2 regions of the Streptomyces sp. NPDC039609 genome follow, and region 2 is predicted to be linked to the other one. Evidence: predicted binding sites of a transcription regulator. Region 2 holds the regulator's gene; the other holds the start of a gene.

Region 1 (9,544 bases), on a different contig from region 2:
CCTGGCGGCCTTCGGAGCGGGCAGCCTGCTGCTGGCGCGCCGCCGGAACGGCTGACGTAGGGGCAGACCCGAAGCGCGACTCGGGCAGACCCGAAGCGCGACTCGGGCAGATCCGAAGCGCGACGAAGCGGGGTGCCCCGTGCAGGGCACCCCGCTTCCTCGCGAGGGACTTACGCCGCCACGCTCACCGCGACCTCCGCCGGGGCCAGGGCGATCTCCAGGACCTGGCGGACGTCCGTGACCGGGTGGACCTCCAGCCTCTCCAGGATCTCCGCCGGGACGTCGTCCAGGTCGGCCTCGTTCCGCTTCGGGATCACGACCGTCGTGATGCCCGCCCGGTGGGCCGCCAGGAGCTTCTGCTTCAGGCCGCCGATCGGGAGGACCCGGCCGGTCAGGGAGACCTCGCCGGTCATCGCCACGTCCGTGCGGACCAGGCGGCCGGAGAGCAGCGAGGCCAGCGCGGTCGTCATCGTGATGCCCGCGCTCGGGCCGTCCTTCGGGACCGCGCCCGCCGGGAAGTGGATGTGCGCGCCCCGGTCCTTCAGACCGGTCACGGGCAGCTCCAGCTCCGCGCCGTGCGAGCGGAGGAAGGAGAGCGCGATCTGCGCGGACTCCTTCATCACGTCGCCCAGCTGGCCGGTGAGGGTGAGACCGGCCGCGCCGGTCTCCGGGTCGGCGAGCGAGGCCTCGACGAAGAGCACGTCGCCGCCGGCGCCGGTGACGGCGAGTCCGGTCGCCACGCCCGGCACCGCGGTCCGCCGCTCGGCCGGGTCCTGGGCGGACTCCGGCACGTGGTGCGGCCGGCCGATCAGCCCCCGCAGATCGTCCACACCGACCGTGAACGGCAGCTCCCGGTCGCCCAGTTCGTGCTGCGCCGCGACCTTCCGCAGCAGCCGTGCGATGGACCGCTCCAGGTTCCGTACGCCCGCCTCCCGGGTGTACTCCCCCGCCAGCTTCCGCAGCGACGCGTCCTCCAGGACCACCTCGCCCGGCTCCAGGCCCGCCCGCTCCAGTTGCCTGGGCAGCAGGTGGTCACGGGCGATGACGACCTTCTCGTCCTCCGTGTACCCGTCGAGCCTGACCAGCTCCATGCGGTCGAGCAGCGCCTCCGGGATGGCCTCCAGGACGTTCGCCGTCGCCAGGAAGACGACGTCGGAGAGGTCCAGTTCGACCTCCAGGTAGTGGTCCCGGAACGTGTGGTTCTGCGCCGGGTCCAGGACCTCCAGGAGCGCGGCCGCCGGGTCGCCCCGGTAGTCGGAGCCGACCTTGTCGATCTCGTCGAGCAGGACCACCGGGTTCATCGACCCGGCCTCCTTGATGGCCCGGACGATCCGGCCGGGCAGCGCACCGACGTACGTACGCCGGTGGCCGCGGATCTCCGCCTCGTCCCGTACGCCGCCGAGCGCGACCCGCACGAACTTCCGTCCCATCGCGTGCGCGACGGACTCGCCGAGCGAGGTCTTGCCGACGCCGGGCGGGCCGACGAGGGCGAGGACGGCGCCGCCGCGGCGGCCGCCGACGACCCCGAGCCCGCGCTCGGCGCGCCGCTTGCGCACCGCCAGGTATTCGGTGATCCGCTCCTTCACGTCCTCCAGACCCGCGTGCTCGGCGTCGAGGACGGCCTTCGCCCCCTGGATGTCGTACTGGGTCGCGCCGTCATCGGTTCGCTCGTTCCACGGCAGTTCGAGGACGGTGTCCAGCCAGGTGCGGATCCAGGAGCCCTCCGGGGACTGGTCGCTGGACCGCTCCAGCTTCTCGACCTCCTTGAGGGCCGCCTCGCGCACGCTCGACGGCAGGTCGGCGGCCTCGACGCGGGCCCGGTAGTCGTCGGACTCGTCGCCCTCCGTCTCGCCGTTGAGGTCGCGCAGTTCCTTGCGCACGGCCTCCAGCTGGCGCCGCAGCAGGAACTCGCGCTGCTGCTTGTCGACGCCCTCCTGGACGTCCTTCGCGATGCTCTCGGCCACGTCCTGCTCGGCCAGGTGCTCGCGCAGCTGCGCCGTGGCGAGCCTGAGGCGGACGACGGGGTCGGCGGTCTCGAGGAGTTCGACCTTCTGCTCGACGGTGAGGAAGGGGGAGTAGCCGGAGTTGTCGGCGAGCGCGGAGACGCCGTCGATCTGCTGGACCCGGTCCACGACCTGCCAGGCGCCGCGCTTCTTCAGCCAGCTGGTGGCCAGCGCCTTGTACTCCTTGACCAGTTCGGTCACGGCACCGGGCAGCGGCTCGGGCACGACCTCGTCGACGATGCTGCCCTCGACCCACAGGGCGGCGCCGGGGCCTGTCGTACCGGCGCCGATCCGCACACGGCCTCGGCCGCGGATGAGCGCGCCGGGGTCGCCGTCGGAGAGCCGGCCGACCTGCTCGACGGTGCCGAGGACGCCGGTCCCGGCGTACGTCCCGTCGACGCGGGGCACGAGGAGCACCCTGGGCTTGCCCGAATCGGAGCGGGCGGCGGCCTGCGCCGCCTCGACCGCCGCGCGTACGTCGTTGTCGGACAGGTCCAGCGGCACCACCATTCCGGGCAGCACGACCTCGTCGTCGAGCGGCAGCACAGGCAGAGTGAGCGGTGAGGACGTCGAAGCCATGATCTCCCCTTCGGCAGTCAAGTTGAGCTATGTGGACTCAATGCACGTGCGCCACCGAATGTTCCCCCGGCCGCGTTCGCTGTGAGCGATCGCCCTCCCGCCCAGGTGGAGAATGCCGTGTAATACCTCCATGGATATGGCGTCTATTACATCTGCGTGGGTGGCGGGCTGGACCGTCTCGCGCGGCACCCCGTCCGCCGTCGTCGAGCCCTGGGGCTACCGGATCGACGTGGGCCTGCCGACGCACGTCTTCCGACATGTACTGCCGGCGCCGGACGCGGTGTCCGTGGGCAAACTCTGCGCGGAGATCACCGAGCCGAACGCGTGGCTGAAGGTGATGGCGGAGCCGGATGAGGTCGCGGAGTGGATCACCCCGGGGTGGACCGTCCCGGACGATCCCGGCTTCATGATGACCAAGGCACTGGACGCCGGCGCGCGGCCTCCGGCGCCGGAGGGGTACGCGCGGACGACGGAGACCCGGGACGGGGTCGTACGGGTCCGGATCGTGGCACCGGACGGCACGCTCGCCGCCCGCGGCCAGCTGGCTCCGACGGGCGCGACGGCGGTCGCCGACCAGATCGAGACCCACCCGGACCACCGCCGCCGCGGCCTGGGCGCCAACGTCATGCGCACCCTCGAGGCGGCGGGCGCGCAGGCGGGAGCGGAGACGGGCGTCCTGTCGGCGACGAGGGACGGACTGGCCCTCTACGACTCCCTGGGCTGGCGCCACGAGGGCCCGCTGACGGGGATCGTGCGGGGCGTGTGACGGCACCGGGGGCGTGTGGTCCGAAGCCGGGGCCGCGTGCTCCGAATGTCCGAACTCTCACCCCCCCATGACCGGCCCGGTCCCCACCGCGCCCGGCGCCGACCACCATCTCCCGGACGCCTGGGTGGCCGCGTACGCCCGTGGGGAGCTGTCCCACGATGTCCTCGGCCATGCCGAGGCCCACCTGGAACGGTGCCGCGCCTGTGTCGACGCCGTCGACCTCGCGGTACGCGGCGGACCGCACGGCCCCCGGCTCGACGCCCTGCACGCGGCCCTGGTCAATCGGCTCGGCTGAGGGGATGCTCGGACCCATGACGCTCAGGAACATGACACTCGGGGACAGGGTGCGCAGGAGACGGTACGCGGGGCGGATCCGGGCCGCGTCGATCGTGCTGCTCCCGGTGATGGCGTTGGCCGGGTGCGGCGGCCAGGACACCCCGAAACCCCCGGTCGCGACGCAGGACGGGACTCAGGACGGCACGACGAATCCGATGCCGACCGGCGGCGGGGGCACCGCCCCGCCCGTCCCGACGAGTTCGGGCGGGACCGTGAAGAAGGACGAGGAGCACGGTCCGCGCGAGGTCCTCGTGACGGTGAACGTCAGTGGGGGTCTCGCGGGCGTCGACAACCAGCTGACCGTCCACTACGACGGCAGCTACACGACCCGCTCCGGCAGCGAACCCCCGCGGAACGGCCGCATGACACCCGCCGAAGTCGCGGAGCTGCGCGCTGCGTTGGAGGCCCCGGCCTACGCGAAGGTGCCCGCCCGACCGTCCGGAAAGCCGGTGCACGACGGCTTCACCTACGTGGTCACGTACGACTACCGGGTCGTCGTCAGCGCCGACGGCGACCGCTCGCCCGCGCTGCAGCGGGTCTTCTCCTCCCTCCCCGACGGCGGCCCCCCGACCAGTCCCTGAGCCTTCCGGCCCCGCCTCGGCCCGGGCGTGAACCGCCGACCGCCCCCCGAGCGATAGAGAGGCGTGAGACTGTTGCGCCCCGAACGGGGAGAAGAGCGGGACGACTCCGCGCTGTTGCGCGCCGTCGCCCGCGGGGACGCCGAGGCGCTGGCCGTGCTGTACGACCGGCACGCGGGGTGGCTGCACGCCCGGCTGTCCCGGCGTTGCACGGACGAGGAGACCGTACGGGAGGTCCTCCAGGACACCTTCGTCACGGTCTGGCGCTCCGCCGGTTCCCACCGCGGCCGGGGTGAGGCCGGCGGCTGGCTGTGGGTCGTCGCCGCGCGCCGCCTGGTCGACGCCCAGCGCGCCCGGGCCCGTGCGGAGCGCGCCGCGCCCGAACCGGTCGCCCCCGCCCCCTCCGCCGAGGACCGGGTCCTCGCGCGTCTGGAGTACGGGGACGTCGGCGCCGCGCTCGACCGGATCTCGCCCGAACTGCGCGAGGTCCTGCGGGCCACCGTCGTCGACGGCCTGACCACGCGCGAGACGGCCCGGCTGCTGGGGATACCGGAGGGCACGGTGAAGACGCGCGCCCTGCGGGCCCGTCGCGAACTGCGGGCCGCCCTCGGCCCGCACGCCCTGGGAGGCACCGCATGACCGCGCCGTGGCACGTGACCGATTCGCTGGCCGCTCAGTACGCGTCGGGTTCGGCGGCCGAACCCGACGCGTGGTCTCTGGAAAAGCATGTCGAGGTGTGCGAAGGCTGCGCGGTCCGCGTCTCCGTGGCGGTCCGCGCGGGGAGCTCCGGTGCGGTCCTCGCGGACGTACGGGCGTCGCTCCTGGAGACGGTACGCACGGAGGCGGCCGCCGGCCGAGGTCGCGCGCCCCGGCGCCCGGGTGTGAGCTCGAGCCTCGGAATCGGCGGGCGGGGCCTCTCCCCCGTCTCCCGTTGGGCGCGCGTGCTCTGGGCCGTCGGGCCCGCGCTGCGCGGGGCGTGGCTGGTGGCGGTGCTCGTCGTGGTCGCCGCCGCCGTCGGGCTCGCGTACGGCGCCGGGTTCCGGGAAGCGCGGCCTGCGCTGCTCGCCGTCGCCCCGATGCTGCCGCTCGCCGGAGTGGCCGTCTCGTACGGACGTCACGCCGACCCGATGTACGAGATCGGCGTGGCGACGCCCTCCGGCGGGCTGCGCCTGCTGCTCACCCGGGCGGCGGCGGTGCTGGGGGTGTGCGTGCCGGTACTGACCGCGGCCGGGGCCGTGCTGCCGCCGGTCACCGGCGTGCCGGGCGCCGCGGCCTGGCTGCTGCCGGCGCTCGCGCTGACGCTGGCGGCCCTCGCCCTCGGTTCGTTCGTGGGGTGCCGGGCGGCCTCGGCCACGCTGGCCGGCGGCTGGCTGCTCGCGGTGACCGGTCCGGTGCTCGGCCGTCCCGGAGCCACCGCCGAGCTGGCCCGCTACCTCTCGGGCCCTGCCGCACAGGGCGGTTGGGCCGCGGCCGCGGTCGTCTGCGCGGGCCTGCTGGCCCTGCGACGCCGTTCCTTCGACCACCTGGAGACCCGGTGACCACACCCCGCACAGGGACCGAATGGACCACGCGGTCCACGCCGGCCTCCGCGCTCACGACGGTCGCGGCGACCGGACTGACCGTCCGGCACCGCCGCACCGTCGCGCTCGACCGGCTCGACCTGACCCTCGGCCCCGGCATCCACGGCCTGCTCGGCCCGAACGGCGCGGGCAAGACCTCCCTCATCCGGATCCTCGCGACCGTGGCCGCTCCGTCGGACGGCCGGGTGGAGCTCCTGGGCCGGGACGCGGGGGCGCACCGCGAACGGTCGGAGATCCGCCGCCGCCTTGGCTATCTGCCGCAGGAGTTCGGGTACTACCCGGGCTTCACGGTCCGCGAGTTCGTGGCGTACGTGGCCTGGCTCAAGGAGATGCCGGCGCAGCTCGTCCCGGCCGCCGTGGAGCGCGCCGTGGAGCGGGTGGGCCTGGCCGACCGCATCGACGCCCGGCTCAAGACGCTGTCGGGGGGCATGGTCCGGCGGGCCGGGATCGCCCAGGCCATCGTGAACGAACCGGAGCTGCTCCTCCTCGACGAGCCGACGGCGGGGCTCGACCCCGAGCAGCGGGTCGAGTTCAGGACGCTTCTGCGGGAGATCGGCGCGTCGTCCACGGTGATCGTCTCCACCCATCTGGTGGAGGACGTGGCAGCGGCCTGTTCGGAGGTCACACTGATCGAGTCCGGCCGTGTCGCCTTCCGGGGAACGACCGCCGAACTCACCGCCCTGGGCGCGGAGTCGGGGATCTCGGGAGCAGGGGAGTCGACCAACGCGATCGAGCGCGGATACACGGCGGCCCTACGCGCCCACCGCACCCCGCCGGGCGCGGCGCACGCGGCGGGCACGTCGAGCGCGCCGGCCGCCTCTGCCTCCTCGGGCACGCCAGGCCCGCCGAGCGACTCCTCGGGCACGCCGGCCGCCTCCTCGGGCAAGCCGAGCGCCTCTGCCTCCTCCGCCTCCTCGGGCACGCCGGCCGCCTCCGCATCCTCGGGCGCCTCGGCGCCGGACACGCCGAGCGCCGACGGCGCGTCGGCGTCGGGTGCGGAGACGGGCTCCGCGTTGCCCCTTCCGGCCCCGTCCGCGGTGGACGACCCGGGCGGGCGGACGCCCCGGCCGGACCGCTCCGCCGCCATCGCTCCCGTCTCCCCCGAGGACCCCCGGTGACCGCGACCGCCACACCGCCCCGCGAGGCCGCGGGCCCGCCCCGTACGTCCGTCGTCGGTACCGAGCTGCGGCGGGGGGCCGGCCCCTGGGCCGGCGCCGCCGTCGCGGTCACGGTCCTCGTGACGATGTACGCCAAGGCGCCCGGCTGGCAGTCGCGTTGGACCAACACGACCGACATGCTGCACATCGTCGCGGGACTGCTCGTCGGTCCCCTCGTGCTCGCCCTCGGCTGCTGGCAGGGCGGGCGGGACCGGCGCAGCGGGACGCTGGAGCTGCTGGGCTCCGTGCCACGGAGTCCGCTGCGCCGCATCCTCCTCTCCGTCGCACCGACGGCACTCTGGCCGGCCGCCGGATACCTGTTCGCCGCCACCGTGTGCCTGCTGGCCACCTGGCCGTACGTCGGCGGCGGGCGGCCGTTCCTCGAACTCGTCGCCGCCGACGCGGTCACACTGTCCGCCCTCGGCACGCTCGGTCATCTCGTCGGGCGGCTGGTGTCGTGGCGCCTGACGGCGCCGCTGCTCGCGGTGGTCGGCTATGTCGTGTTCGGAACGGCCGCCCGTAGCGAGATCACCGGCTTCTGGCTCAATCCGGCCGTCGAGCACTTCTACACCTGGGACAGACCGGTGTGGTGGTTCGCGCCGCTCTGGGTCGTGTGGAGCGCCGGACTCGCCCTGGCCGCGCTCCTCGCGTACGCGGCGGGCACCGCCCGGCTCCGACTGCTCGCGCTGCTTCCGCTGACCGCCGCGGTGGCCGCCGCCGTACCGATCGCCGGCCTGCCGCTGGAGGGTCCGTGGCGCCAGGACCCGGCGGCCTCCCGGCTGGTCTGCGACGGCCGCACACCACAGGTCTGCCTGCCGAACGTCGATCGGGAACTGCTGCCGGACATCTCCGAGGCCCTCACCCCGCTCAACGACCGCCTGCGCGGGCTGCCGGGCGCACCGACCCGCTGGGTCGGCGGGCCGAACGCCCCGGGCCCGGGTGAGACGGCCCTCCCGAACCCGGACCTCGATGCGGTCCGGGGCGAGCTGTCCCGCCCGGACCTGTACCTGAACTCGGCCGTCCAGTTCCTCTTCTCGGAGACCTGCCGCTCCGAGGACTTCGCCGGACCGGACGTCGAACGGCTCGGCGAGATCCATCTCGCGGTGTCGGAGTGGCTGGCGCCCACACCGGAGGACTACGGAGTCCTCGTCGGCCCGGGCACGCAGCGGTACCTCGACGCGCTGCGCGCCAAGTCCCCGGCCGCGCAACGGGATTACCTCGCCCGCTACATGGCGGCGGACGGCTGTCGCCCCGAGGAGGTGCCGATCCCGTGAACGCCCCCGGCCTCGCCCTCTTCGTCCGCTCGCGCACGCTCCCGGGCGCCGTCGCCGCCCTGCTGGGCACGGCCGCCGCGGCCGCCTGGTTCGCGTACTGGCTCCAGTCCCAGCCGGGCCTCGACCACACCTCCCGCGTGCCGGTCGTCGTCCTCGGCCCGCTGCTGGCCGCGTCGGCGATCGGGACGAGTCTGTACACCGCGAGCGACGAGCTGGACCGTACGGCGACCCGGCCCTGGCCCCCTCGCCGCACCGCGCACCTCCTCGCCCTGACCGTCCTGGCCGCCGCCCTGCTGGCGCTCGCCGTGCCGGGCCACCCGGAGGAGTTCGGCGGGCCCGCGATCGTCCGCAACACCCTGGGCGCGGTCGGTGTCACGGCCGCCGCGGCGGCGCTGATCGGCGCCCGGCCGAGCTGGGTCCCGATGGCGGTGTACGTCGGCTCGGTCTACATGGCGGCGCCGCCCGCACCGGGCGGTGCCGCGGCGCTGTGGGCCTGGCCGATGCAGCCGGGCCCGCAGCTGGGCGCCTGGGTGATGGCGCTGGGGGCGTTCGCCGGGGGCGCGGCGCTCTACGCGTTCCGCGGCGCCCGTCCCGTACGTACCTGACGGCACACACCCGCGCACGCACCCCCGCACACGACGGCCTGCGCGGAAACCGCTCGCCGCGGCCGGTCGTCTCAGCCCGACCTTCCCGGCAGCCCCTCCCCCGTCGTCGAGAGTTCTCGCAACTGCCGGTCCAGGAAGATCCGTACGCGCGTCGGCATGTCCATCGAGGCCGGGTCCAGGGCCCATTGGAACTGCAGTCCGTCCATCATGGCCAGCTGCTCCTGCCCCACGGCCCGGCAGTCGATGCCCGCCTTCAGCTCCCCCCGCCGTACCGCCGCCTCCAGGAGGTCGACGGTGTGCCCGAGCACGCGCTCGTAACGCTCCTTGAAGTACTGGTGCGCGGGGTGGCCGACGTTGCCGGACTCGCCGACCAGGACGTTGAACATCCGCACGATGCCGGGGCGGCGGGTGTTGTCCTCGACGAGACCGACGACGGTCTCGAGGTAGGCGGCGTACGACTCCGGCTCGTCGGCGAAGAGACGCTCGACGTCGTGCTGCTCGCTCTGCGCGAGGACGGAGAGCAGGAGGTCCTCCTTGCTGCGGAAGTGGTGCAGCAGACCGCCCTGGGTGATCCCGCAGTCGTTCGCGATCCGCGCGAGCGAGGAGGCGTGAAAGCCCCACTGCCCGAAGTGTTCGACGGCGGTGTCCAGGATCTTCAGGCGGCGC
Region 2 (9,544 bases):
TCCGCTCGCGGTACTCGTCGAGGGTCGTCGCGCCGACCATGCGCAGCTCGCCGCGGGCCAGCATCGGCTTGAGCATGTTGCCGGCGTCCATGGCGGAGTCGCCGCCGGCGCCCGCGCCGACGACGGTGTGCAGCTCGTCGATGAAGGTGATGATCTGGCCGTCGCTGGCCTTGATCTCGGAGAGGACGGTCTTCAGTCGCTCCTCGAACTCGCCGCGGTACTTGGCACCGGCGACCATCGCGCCGAGGTCGAGCGAGACCAGGCGCTTGTCGCGGAGCGACTCGGGGACGTCGCCCTTCACGATCCGCTGGGCCAGTCCCTCGACGACGGCGGTCTTGCCGACGCCGGGCTCGCCGATGAGGACCGGGTTGTTCTTGGTGCGGCGGGAGAGGACCTGGACGACGCGCCGGATCTCCTGGTCGCGCCCGATGACGGGGTCCAGCTTCCCCTCCCGCGCGGCGGCCGTGAAGTCCGTACCGAACTTCTCCAGCGCCTTGTACTGACCCTCCGGGTCGGGTGTGGTCACCCGGCGTCCTCCCCTTGCCTTCTCGAACGCGTCCAGCAGCCTCTTCGCGCTCGCCCTCTGCCCGTCGAGGACCTCGCCCGCCTGGCCGCCCTTCGCGGCGATCCCGATGAGCAGGTGCTCGGTCGAGAGGTACTCGTCCCCGAGCTCCTTGGCCACCTTGGCGGCCTCGGCGATGACGGCGAGCAGCTCCCGGTTGGGCTGCGGCGGCGCGACCGTGGAACCGGTCACGCTGGGCAGGGCGGCGAGCAGCCGCTCCGCCCCGGACCGTACCGCGGCCTGGTCGGCGTCGACGGCCGCGAGCAGGTCGACGATGTTCTCGTTGTCCTGGCCGGCGAGCAGGGCGAGGAGCAGATGCGCGGGGGTCAGATCGGGGTGCCCCCCGGACACGGCACGGCTGGTGGCCGCGTTGATCGCGTCCCGGCTCCTGTTGGTCAGTTCGGCGTCCACGTGCGCTTTCTCCTCCTCGGTGTGCGCTGTACACGGTCTATGACTCATCCAGCGTACACAAAGTTGAGTCTATTCCGCTCAAGGTGTCGCGCATACCCGTCCCACGGGTAGGTTCCGGGCATGGCGACTGACCCGCGGAACCCGGACGACTCGTATCTCAGCTTCTGGCGCGAGTACCACATGAGCACCCTGACGACCCCGCGCCCGGACGGCACTCCGCACGTGGTGGCGGTGGGCGTCACGTACGACCCCGAGGGCGGCGAGAACGGCATCGCCCGGGTGATCACCAACAAGCACAGCCACAAGGTCGCCAACGTCCTGGCGGCGGGCCCCGAGGGCGCGCGCGTCGCGGTCTGCCAGGTGGACAAGGGGCGCTGGGCGACGCTGGAGGGCGTGGCGCGCATCCGTACGGAGGCGGACGTCGTCGCGGACGCGGTGGACCGTTACGCGACGCGCTACGGCCGGACCCCGGCCCCGAACCCGGACCGGGTGGTCATCGAGATCGCGCTGACGCGGGCCATGGGCCGGGCGTAGCACCACCCGCTCGCGTACGAGAGCCTCCGCACGGGCTTCCGTACGCGCTCCCGCACGAGCTTCCGTACGCGGACAGCACAACGGCGCCATCGCGTTTCAGGTCCGCGATGGCGCCGTTGTGTGGGGGAAGCACCTGAGCGATCTACAACGACGGGGGAACCGCTCAGGCACTGCGGGGGGTGGCGGTGATGGTCTCGGGCTCGAGCAGCTGGTGGTCCCGCTGGTCGAGATTGACGAAAATCATGCCGTACCGGATGGCACAGCGAACGGGCTGCGGGGCTCCGCGGGGCCGGCGCAGACACCGGTAGGCGCGAACGTCCTCGTCCTGCTCACGAGCGACGACGATCGGTTCTCCGAAGAGGGTGACCATCAACGAATCGCCACGGTGGGGGATGGCCGTGACGAGATCGATGAAATGCCACCCGGATCGATAGGCCGAAGCCATCTCTCGCCGGAAGACCCGGTCGTCCGGCGGCACGGTCATGCGTCCGCGCCCGCCGGGGAGGAGTCCCACACCGGATCGGCCTGGGCTGCCGGGGACACGTCCCACACCGGGTCGGTCACACCCGCCGGAGATACGTCCCACACAGGATCGCCGGCCGGGACGACATCCCACACCGGATCACCGGGAGCGGCGACAACACTGACAGGAGCGCTGTCCCATACCGGGTCGCTGGTGGCCAGCGCTCCTACTGCCGCCGCCCCTATGAAGACGGAAGCAAGTACCGAGCGAAGCAGTTTTCTGGACATGAGCGGCTTCGACCTCACTTGATGGTTTCCTCTCCCCCGCGTACAAGACGATGGCTCAGTCTTTGCGCTTCCACCACCAGGGCAATGCATCATGTTCCTGAAATACAGGATCCTGGGGGGTGTTCAAATGCCGCAGAACGAATCAGAACCGACACATCCCCACGGTCATGTCGATCTCTGTGCAGCCGGATCGGACTTGTACGCCAGTGCGTTGCGTACCGGGCGAATAACCAGGAGCGAGGCAGAAGCCGCGCCCTGCCTCATGGACCTGGCACTTCTCCACCCGGACGCAGACGACCCCGCGTGGCTGCGGCCGGTCCCACCCTCGGCGGCACTGGCCCGGCTCGTCCACCCCCTGGAGCGGGAAATCCAGGAGCGCCGCAGCCTGGCCACGGGACTTTCCAGCGTTTTCGAGCCGTTCATGGCCATCAGCGCCCAGGACCCCTCGACGACCCACGCGATCACCGTCCTCGAAGGCATCAACCGCATCGACGCCGTCCTCGGCCGCGCCACCGCCGAGTGCTCGCAGGAACTGCTGACCATCCAGCCCGGCGGCGGACGCAGCGAACACACCCTCAACACCGCGCTCCACCGCATCCAGCCGCTCCTCGAACGCGGGGTCCGCGTCCGCACCCTCTACCAGCACACGGCGCGCCACAGCCACGGCATGCAGGTCTACCTGGAACAGGCCGGCATGGACCGGCTCCAGGTCCGGACGCTGGAGGAGTCCATAGAGCGGCTCATCATCATCGACCGCTCGGTGGCCCTGATACCCGCCCGCCAGGACCGCCAAGTCGCCCTGGAACTGCGCCATCCGGGCCTGGTCGAGTATCTTGCGACCGTCTTCGAACAGTCCTGGGCCCGGGCCACCCCGTTCGGCGAGCAGGTGCCCTACGCACAGACCCACGACGGCATCAGCGGCATCCAGCGCTCCATCGCCAAGCTCCTCGTCGAGGGCCACGTCGACGAGGCCATCGCCCGCCGGCTCGGCATGAACGTCCGGACCTGCCGCGCCCACATCGCCAAGCTGGCCGCCGCCCTCGGCAGCGGCAGCCGAGCCCAACTCGGCTATCTCATCGCCCAGTCCGGAATTCTGAACCAGGACCGCTGACCAAAATGTACGCACAGATCGACCTGGACGGCCAGGCCGGCACCCTGCGGGTGTCCGGGCACGGGATGCCGACCGTGGAGCTCGTACGGGCCCCGGGAACCACCCCGGACCCGCACATCCCCATCGGGACCCGCAAGCGCGACCTGCTCACCCTCACCGTCGACGGGGAGCCCGCCCGCATCCGGCCCTCGCGAGGGCGGCTGCTGCGGCGCTCGTACCGGGTCGACGTCCGTGTCGGCGGCGTGCGCTACCGGCTCGTGCCGTGCGGTTACGTCGACAGCCGGCTGATCCGGGACGGGCGCCCGCTCGGCACCCTGGAGTCCTCCGGAGACGGCCGTGTCGACGACGACTGGGCCCCCGGCGCGGAGCCCGAGCCCCTGGACCGGGCCGTCGGCACCGCCCTCGCCGCCGCCTTCGGCACCGGCGCCGCGCCGTGGTGGGAGACCCTCGGGGACATCGTCGGCGAACTCATCCCCTAGCACCGCACACACGAAGGCCCCCTCCCGCGGGAGGGGGCCTTCGCGCCGTTCCGAGAACTACTCGCCGCCGGGCCGCTTGGGGCGCCACACCACCAGCGCGCTCGCCTGCTGCACGTCGGTGTACGGCACCAGGTCCCGCCGGTACGAGGCGTGCACCTGCGCCTCGCGCTGACGCATCGCCGACGCGGCGCCCTCGACGGCCGCCGACAGCTCGGCGACACGCTGCTGGAGCGCCGCGACCTGGTTCTCCAGCTCGATGATGCGCTTGATGCCCGCCAGGTTGATGCCCTCGTCCTGCGACAACGCCTGCACCGTGCGGAGCAGTTCGATGTCACGGGCCGAGTAGCGCCGGCCCCGGCCCGCCGTGCGGTCGGGTGAGACCAGGCCGAGGCGGTCGTACTGCCGGAGCGTCTGCGGGTGCAGGCCCGAGAGCTGGGCCGCCACCGAGATGACGTACACCGGCGTCTCGTCGGTCAGTTCGTACGGATTGCGGCTGCGTCCCGGTCTGCTGTCCATCGGGTCAAGCTCCCTTCGCGGCCTGGAACAACTCTGCCCTGGGGTCCTCGCCCGCCGTCGCCTGACGGTAGGTCTCGAGGGCCTCGCGGGCCTTGTCGTCGAGCTCCTTCGGTACCGCGACCTCCACCGTCACCAGCAGATCGCCGCGCGTACCGTCCTTGCGGACCGCGCCCTTGCCACGGGCGCGCATGGTCCGGCCGTTGGGGGTGCCGGCGGGCAGCTTCAGCGTGACCGCCGGGCCTCCCAGGGTCGGCACCTTGATCTCGCCGCCGAGCGCCGCCTCGTCGAAGGTGACGGGCACGGTGACGGTCAGGTTGTCGTCCTTGCGGCCGAAGACCGGATGGGCGTCGACATGGACGACGACGTACAGGTCACCGCTCTGGCCGCCGCGCTCGCCCGGAGCTCCCTTGCCCCGCAGCCGGATCCGCTGGCCGTCGGAGACTCCCGCGGGGATACGGACCTGCATGGTGCGGGAGGACTTGGCCCGCCCGCTGCCCTTGCAGACCTCGCAGGGGGTCTCGGCGATCAGACCGCGGCCCTTGCAGTCCACGCACGGGTCGGTGAGCGAGAAGGATCCGCTGCCGCCGCGCGAGACCTGGCCGGTGCCGACGCAGGTCGGGCACACGCGGGGCGTGCCGTTCTTGTCGCCGGTGCCCGAACAGGCCTTGCAGGGCGCCTGGGAGGACATCCGCAGCGGCACCGTGGCACCGTCCACGGCCTCGGTGAAGCTGAGCGTCACCTCGGACTCGATGTCCTGACCGCGGCGCGGCTGCGTACGCGTACCCGCGCCGCCGCCCGCGCCCCGGTTGAACAGTCCGCCGAAGACGTCGCCGAGGCCGCCGCCGAAGCCGCCCGCCCCGCCCGGGCCGCCGGGGCCCTGGGCGCCGCCGAAGAGGTCGCCCAGGTCGAAGTTGAAGTTGCCGCCGCCCGGGCCTCCGGCACGGAAGCCTCCGTTGCCGAAGAGCGCGCGGGCGTCGTCGTACTCCTTGCGCTTCTTGGGGTCGCCGAGGATGTCGTTCGCCTCGGAGATCTCCTTGAAGCGCTCCTCCGCCTTGGTGTCACCCTTGTTGGCGTCCGGGTGGTTCTCGCGGGCGAGCTTCCGGTACGCCTTCTTGATCTCGGCGTCGGTGGCGTCCTTGGGGACGCCGAGAACCTTGTAGTAGTCCTTCTCGACGAAGTCCTTCGTGCTCATCGACGTCCCTCCTCTCGGACGATCTTCGCGCTAGCCCTCCTCGGGGCCACCGCTCTCCTCGTCTGCCGACTTCTCTTCCTTCGCGGCCGGCGTCGCCCCGGGCTGGGGCTCGGCCACCGCCACGCGCGCGGGCCGGATGGTCCGCTCGCCGATCCGGTACCCCGGCTGCAGGATCGCCACGCAGGTCGTCTCGGTGACATCCGGCGCGTACGAGTGCATCAGGGCCTCGTGGATCGTCGGGTCGAAGGGCTCGCCCTCCTTGCCGAACTGCTGCAGCCCCATCTTGGCGGCCACCGTCTCCAGCGACTCGGCCACCGACTTGAAGCCGCCCACGAGCTCGCCGTGGTCCCGGGCCCGACCGATGTCGTCGAGCACGGGCAGAAGCTCCGTCAGAAGGCCCGCGACCGCGATCTCCTTGACGGTGACCCGGTCCCGCTCCACCCGACGGCGGTAGTTCTGGTACTCGGCCTGGAGCCGCTGGAGGTCCCCGGTGCGCTCGGAGAGCGCGCTGCGGACCTGGTCCAGCTGGGCGGTGAGACCTGCGGTCTCGGCCGAGCTCTTGCTGCTTGCGTCCCCGGCCGGGGCCGCCGGGCCCTCCTCCGTGGAGGGGGCCTCGGCGGCGTCGGCGGCGTCGTCAGGGGTGGCGCCGGAGGGGACGTCGGGCTGCTCGTCGAAGCCCGGGGTCTCCTCCGTCATCAGACAGCGCCGCCCTTCGGCTTCTCGTCGTCGACGATCTCGGCGTCGACCACGTCGTCGTCGGCCTTGGCCTCGCCCTGCGGGGCGTCGCCGCCGGCGGCCTGGGCGGCCTGCGCGTCGGCGTACATGGCCTGGCCGAGCTTCTGGGAGACGGCCGCGACCTTCTCGGTGGCGGTACGGATCTCCGCGGTGTCCTCGCCCTTGAGCTTCTCCTTCAGCTCGGCGACGGCGGCCTCGACCTCGGTCTTGACCTCACCGGGGACCTTGTCCTCGTTGTCCTTGAGGAACTTCTCCGTCTGGTAGACGAGCTGCTCGCCCTGGTTGCGGGACTCGGCGGCCTCGCGACGGGCGTGGTCCTCGTCCGCGTACTTCTCGGCCTCTTCGCGCATCCGGTTGACCTCGTCCTTCGGCAGCGAGGAGCCACCGGTGACGGTCATCTTCTGCTCCTTGCCCGTGCCCAGGTCCTTCGCGGTCACGTGCATGATGCCGTTGGCGTCGATGTCGAACGCGACCTCGATCTGCGGGACACCACGCGGGGCCGGCGGCAGACCGGTCAGCTCGAACATGCCGAGCTTCTTGTTGTACGCCGCGATCTCGCGCTCGCCCTGGTAGACCTGGATCTGCACCGACGGCTGGTTGTCCTCGGCCGTCGTGAAGATCTCGGACCGCTTGGTCGGGATCGTGGTGTTGCGCTCGATGAGCTTGGTCATGATGCCGCCCTTGGTCTCGATACCAAGCGACAGCGGGGTCACGTCGAGGAGCAGGACGTCCTTGACCTCACCCTTGAGCACACCGGCCTGCAGGGCGGCGCCGATGGCGACGACCTCGTCCGGGTTCACGCCCTTGTTGGCCTCCTGGCCACCGGTCAGCTCCTTGACGAGCTCGGCGACGGCCGGCATACGGGTGGAGCCACCGACGAGAACGACGTGGTCGATCTCGGACAGGTTGATGCCCGCGTCCTTGATGACGTTGTGGAACGGCGTCTTGCAGCGGTCCAGAAGGTCCGCGGTCAGCTGCTGGAACTGAGCGCGCGTGAGCTTCTCCTCCAGGTGCAGCGGACCCTCGGCGGAGGCGGTGATGTACGGCAGGTTGATCGACGTCTCGGTGGAGGACGACAGCTCGATCTTCGCCTTCTCCGCGGCCTCGCGGAGACGCTGGAGAGCCATCTTGTCCTTGGCCAGGTCGACGCCGTGACCGTTGGCGAACTGCTTCACCAGGTAGTCGACGACGCGCTGGTCCCAGTCGTCACCACCGAGGTGGTTGTCACCATTGGTGGCCTTCACCTCGACGACGCCGTCGCCGATCTCCAGGAGGGACACGTCGAAGGTGCCGCCACCGAGGTCGAAGACGAGGATCGTCTGGTCGTCCTTGTCCAGGCCGTAGGCCAGGGCGGCCGCGGTCGGCTCGTTGACGATGCGCAGGACGTTGAGGCCCGCGATCTCACCGGCCTCCTTGGTGGCCTGACGCTCGGAGTCGTTGAAGTACGCCGGGACGGTGATGACCGCGTCGACGACCTTCTCGCCCAGGTACGCCTCGGCGTCGCGCTTCAGCTTCTGCAGGATGAAGGCGCTCATCTGCTGCGGGTTGAAGTTCTTGCCGTCGATCTCGATCTTCCAGTCGGTGCCCATGTGGCGCTTGACCGACCGGATGGTCCTGTCGACGTTGGTGACCGCCTGACGCTTGGCGACCTCGCCGACGAGCACCTCGCCGTTCTTCGCGAAGGCGACGACGGACGGCGTGGTCCTGGCGCCTTCGGCGTTGGTGATGACGGTGGGCTCGCCGCCTTCGAGAACGCTGACGACGGAGTTAGTCGTGCCCAGGTCGATGCCGACCGCACGTGCCATTTCAATTCCTCCAGCTGACTGACTTGAGTGGAACTGACTCAAGGATGCATGACGACGCTCACCTCGTCAACAGACCTGAGTGGAGGCGACTCAACTCTTCACCCTGAGAGCCGCTCAAAGAGACGCCGCTGGCGCGTCATTCCCGGCCCGGACACCTCTCCGCATGAGAGAGTCCGGGGTGCCCCTGCCGGGCATAGCGGGCATATCCCACGAATATCCCATGAATGTCACTCGAAAGGGTGTGGGGAATGACGGCCAAACGCGCACTCGACCTCCTCGGCGGAATCGTCCTGCTGGCCGTCCTGGCGCCGGTGATCGCGGCCGTCGCCCTCTCGCTCGCACTCGCGACGGCCGGCGCCGGCGGGGTGACGCGCCGCCGGACCGTCGCGGGCCGGGGCGGAAGCGTCTTCACGATGGTCACGTTCCGTACGAAGAGCGCGCTGGCCGCACTGCCCCTTCTGCTCCATGTCGTACGGGGAGAGATGTCCCTGGTCGGCCCGTGCCCCCTCACCCCCGGACACCGGGAGTGCGTGGGCGAGGCGCGGCGCCGACTGTCGGTCCGGCCGGGGATGACCGGGCTCTGGCAGATCAGCGGACGTTCGGAGCTGCCGTGGGAGGAACGCGAGCTGCTCGATCTCCACTATGTGGACCATCACTGGCTGGGGATGGACCTCGCGATCCTGGCGCGTACGCTTCCAGCAGTCCGGAGACGTCGCTCGGCAAGGCTTGCCTGAGCGACACAGATCACCGCAAGCGCCGCTACAGCGCGGCACTGGGAGGCGGTAATCTCAGCACGGACTGAATAAGTTACCGCTTAGTAGTGCCACACTCGGCAGTGTCGGCACTCCGCCTCGCAGGCCCGCCCGAGGAGCCCCTCATGCAACTCGCCGCGATCATCGTGTCGATCGCCATCACGGTGGTGGCCGTCGCGCTGTTCGGCCGCGCCATCGCGCAGATCTACCGCTTCGTGATGCTCGGCCAGCCCGTACCCGCGGGAACGCGCACCGGCGATCCCACACAGCGCACCATCACGCTGGTCAAGGAGTTCCTCGGCCATACGCGCATGAACCGCTGGGGCATCGTCGGCGTGGCGCACTGGTTCGTGGCGGTGGGCTTCTTCTCGCTGCTGCTCACGATCGTCAACGCCTTCGGCCAGCTCTTCCAGGCCGACTGGCTGATCCCGATCATCGGCGACTGGCTGCCGTACGAGATCTTCACCGAGTTCCTCGGTCTGATGACCGTCCTCGGCATCCTGACGCTGATCATCATCCGGCAGCTGAACCGGCCGGGCGGAGCGGGCCGCAAGTCCCGCTTCGCGGGCTCCAAGACAGGTCAGGCGTACTTCGTCGAGGCCGTCATCCTGATCGTCGGCGTCTGCATCATGACGCTGCGCGCCCTGGAAGGCGTCCAGCACCACGTGACCAGCTGGGAGCCGGGCTTCTTCGCCTC

What was found. The regulator HspR, encoded in region 2, represses chaperone genes until heat shock. The targets are predictions, from matches to a motif close to TTGAGNNNNNNNNNCTCAA.
Region 1: a site for HspR is predicted at 2,605-2,623, ahead of lon (endopeptidase La). Genes of this name have one in related genera too.

Annotation. Positions count from the first base shown of each region.
Region 1 covers NZ_JBVIUJ010000014.1:191,207-200,750, forward strand. The annotation lists gene ACZ561_RS33685 (lytic polysaccharide monooxygenase auxiliary activity family 9 protein) at 1-55, shown strand, start outside; gene lon (endopeptidase La) at 171-2,582, opposite strand; gene ACZ561_RS33695 (GNAT family N-acetyltransferase) at 2,743-3,348, shown strand; gene ACZ561_RS33700 (hypothetical protein) at 3,416-3,643, shown strand; gene ACZ561_RS33705 (hypothetical protein) at 3,660-4,265, shown strand; gene ACZ561_RS33710 (RNA polymerase sigma factor) at 4,329-4,901, shown strand; gene ACZ561_RS33715 (zf-HC2 domain-containing protein) at 4,898-5,800, shown strand; partial or broken gene ACZ561_RS33720 (ABC transporter ATP-binding protein) at 5,878-6,627, shown strand; gene ACZ561_RS33725 (hypothetical protein) at 6,957-8,273, shown strand; gene ACZ561_RS33730 (hypothetical protein) at 8,270-8,878, shown strand; gene ACZ561_RS33735 (TetR/AcrR family transcriptional regulator) at 8,950-9,544, opposite strand, start outside.
Region 2 covers NZ_JBVIUJ010000007.1:317,860-327,403, reverse strand. The annotation lists gene clpB (ATP-dependent chaperone ClpB) at 1-973, opposite strand, end outside; gene ACZ561_RS22685 (pyridoxamine 5'-phosphate oxidase family protein) at 1,094-1,507, shown strand; gene ACZ561_RS22680 ((2Fe-2S)-binding protein) at 1,671-1,991, opposite strand; gene ACZ561_RS22675 (helix-turn-helix transcriptional regulator) at 2,385-3,368, shown strand; gene ACZ561_RS22670 (hypothetical protein) at 3,374-3,847, shown strand; gene ACZ561_RS22665 (heat shock protein transcriptional repressor HspR) at 3,905-4,363, opposite strand; gene dnaJ (molecular chaperone DnaJ) at 4,368-5,555, opposite strand; gene grpE (nucleotide exchange factor GrpE) at 5,586-6,251, opposite strand; gene dnaK (molecular chaperone DnaK) at 6,251-8,095, opposite strand; gene ACZ561_RS22645 (sugar transferase) at 8,344-8,829, shown strand; gene ACZ561_RS22640 ((Fe-S)-binding protein) at 8,973-9,544, shown strand, end outside.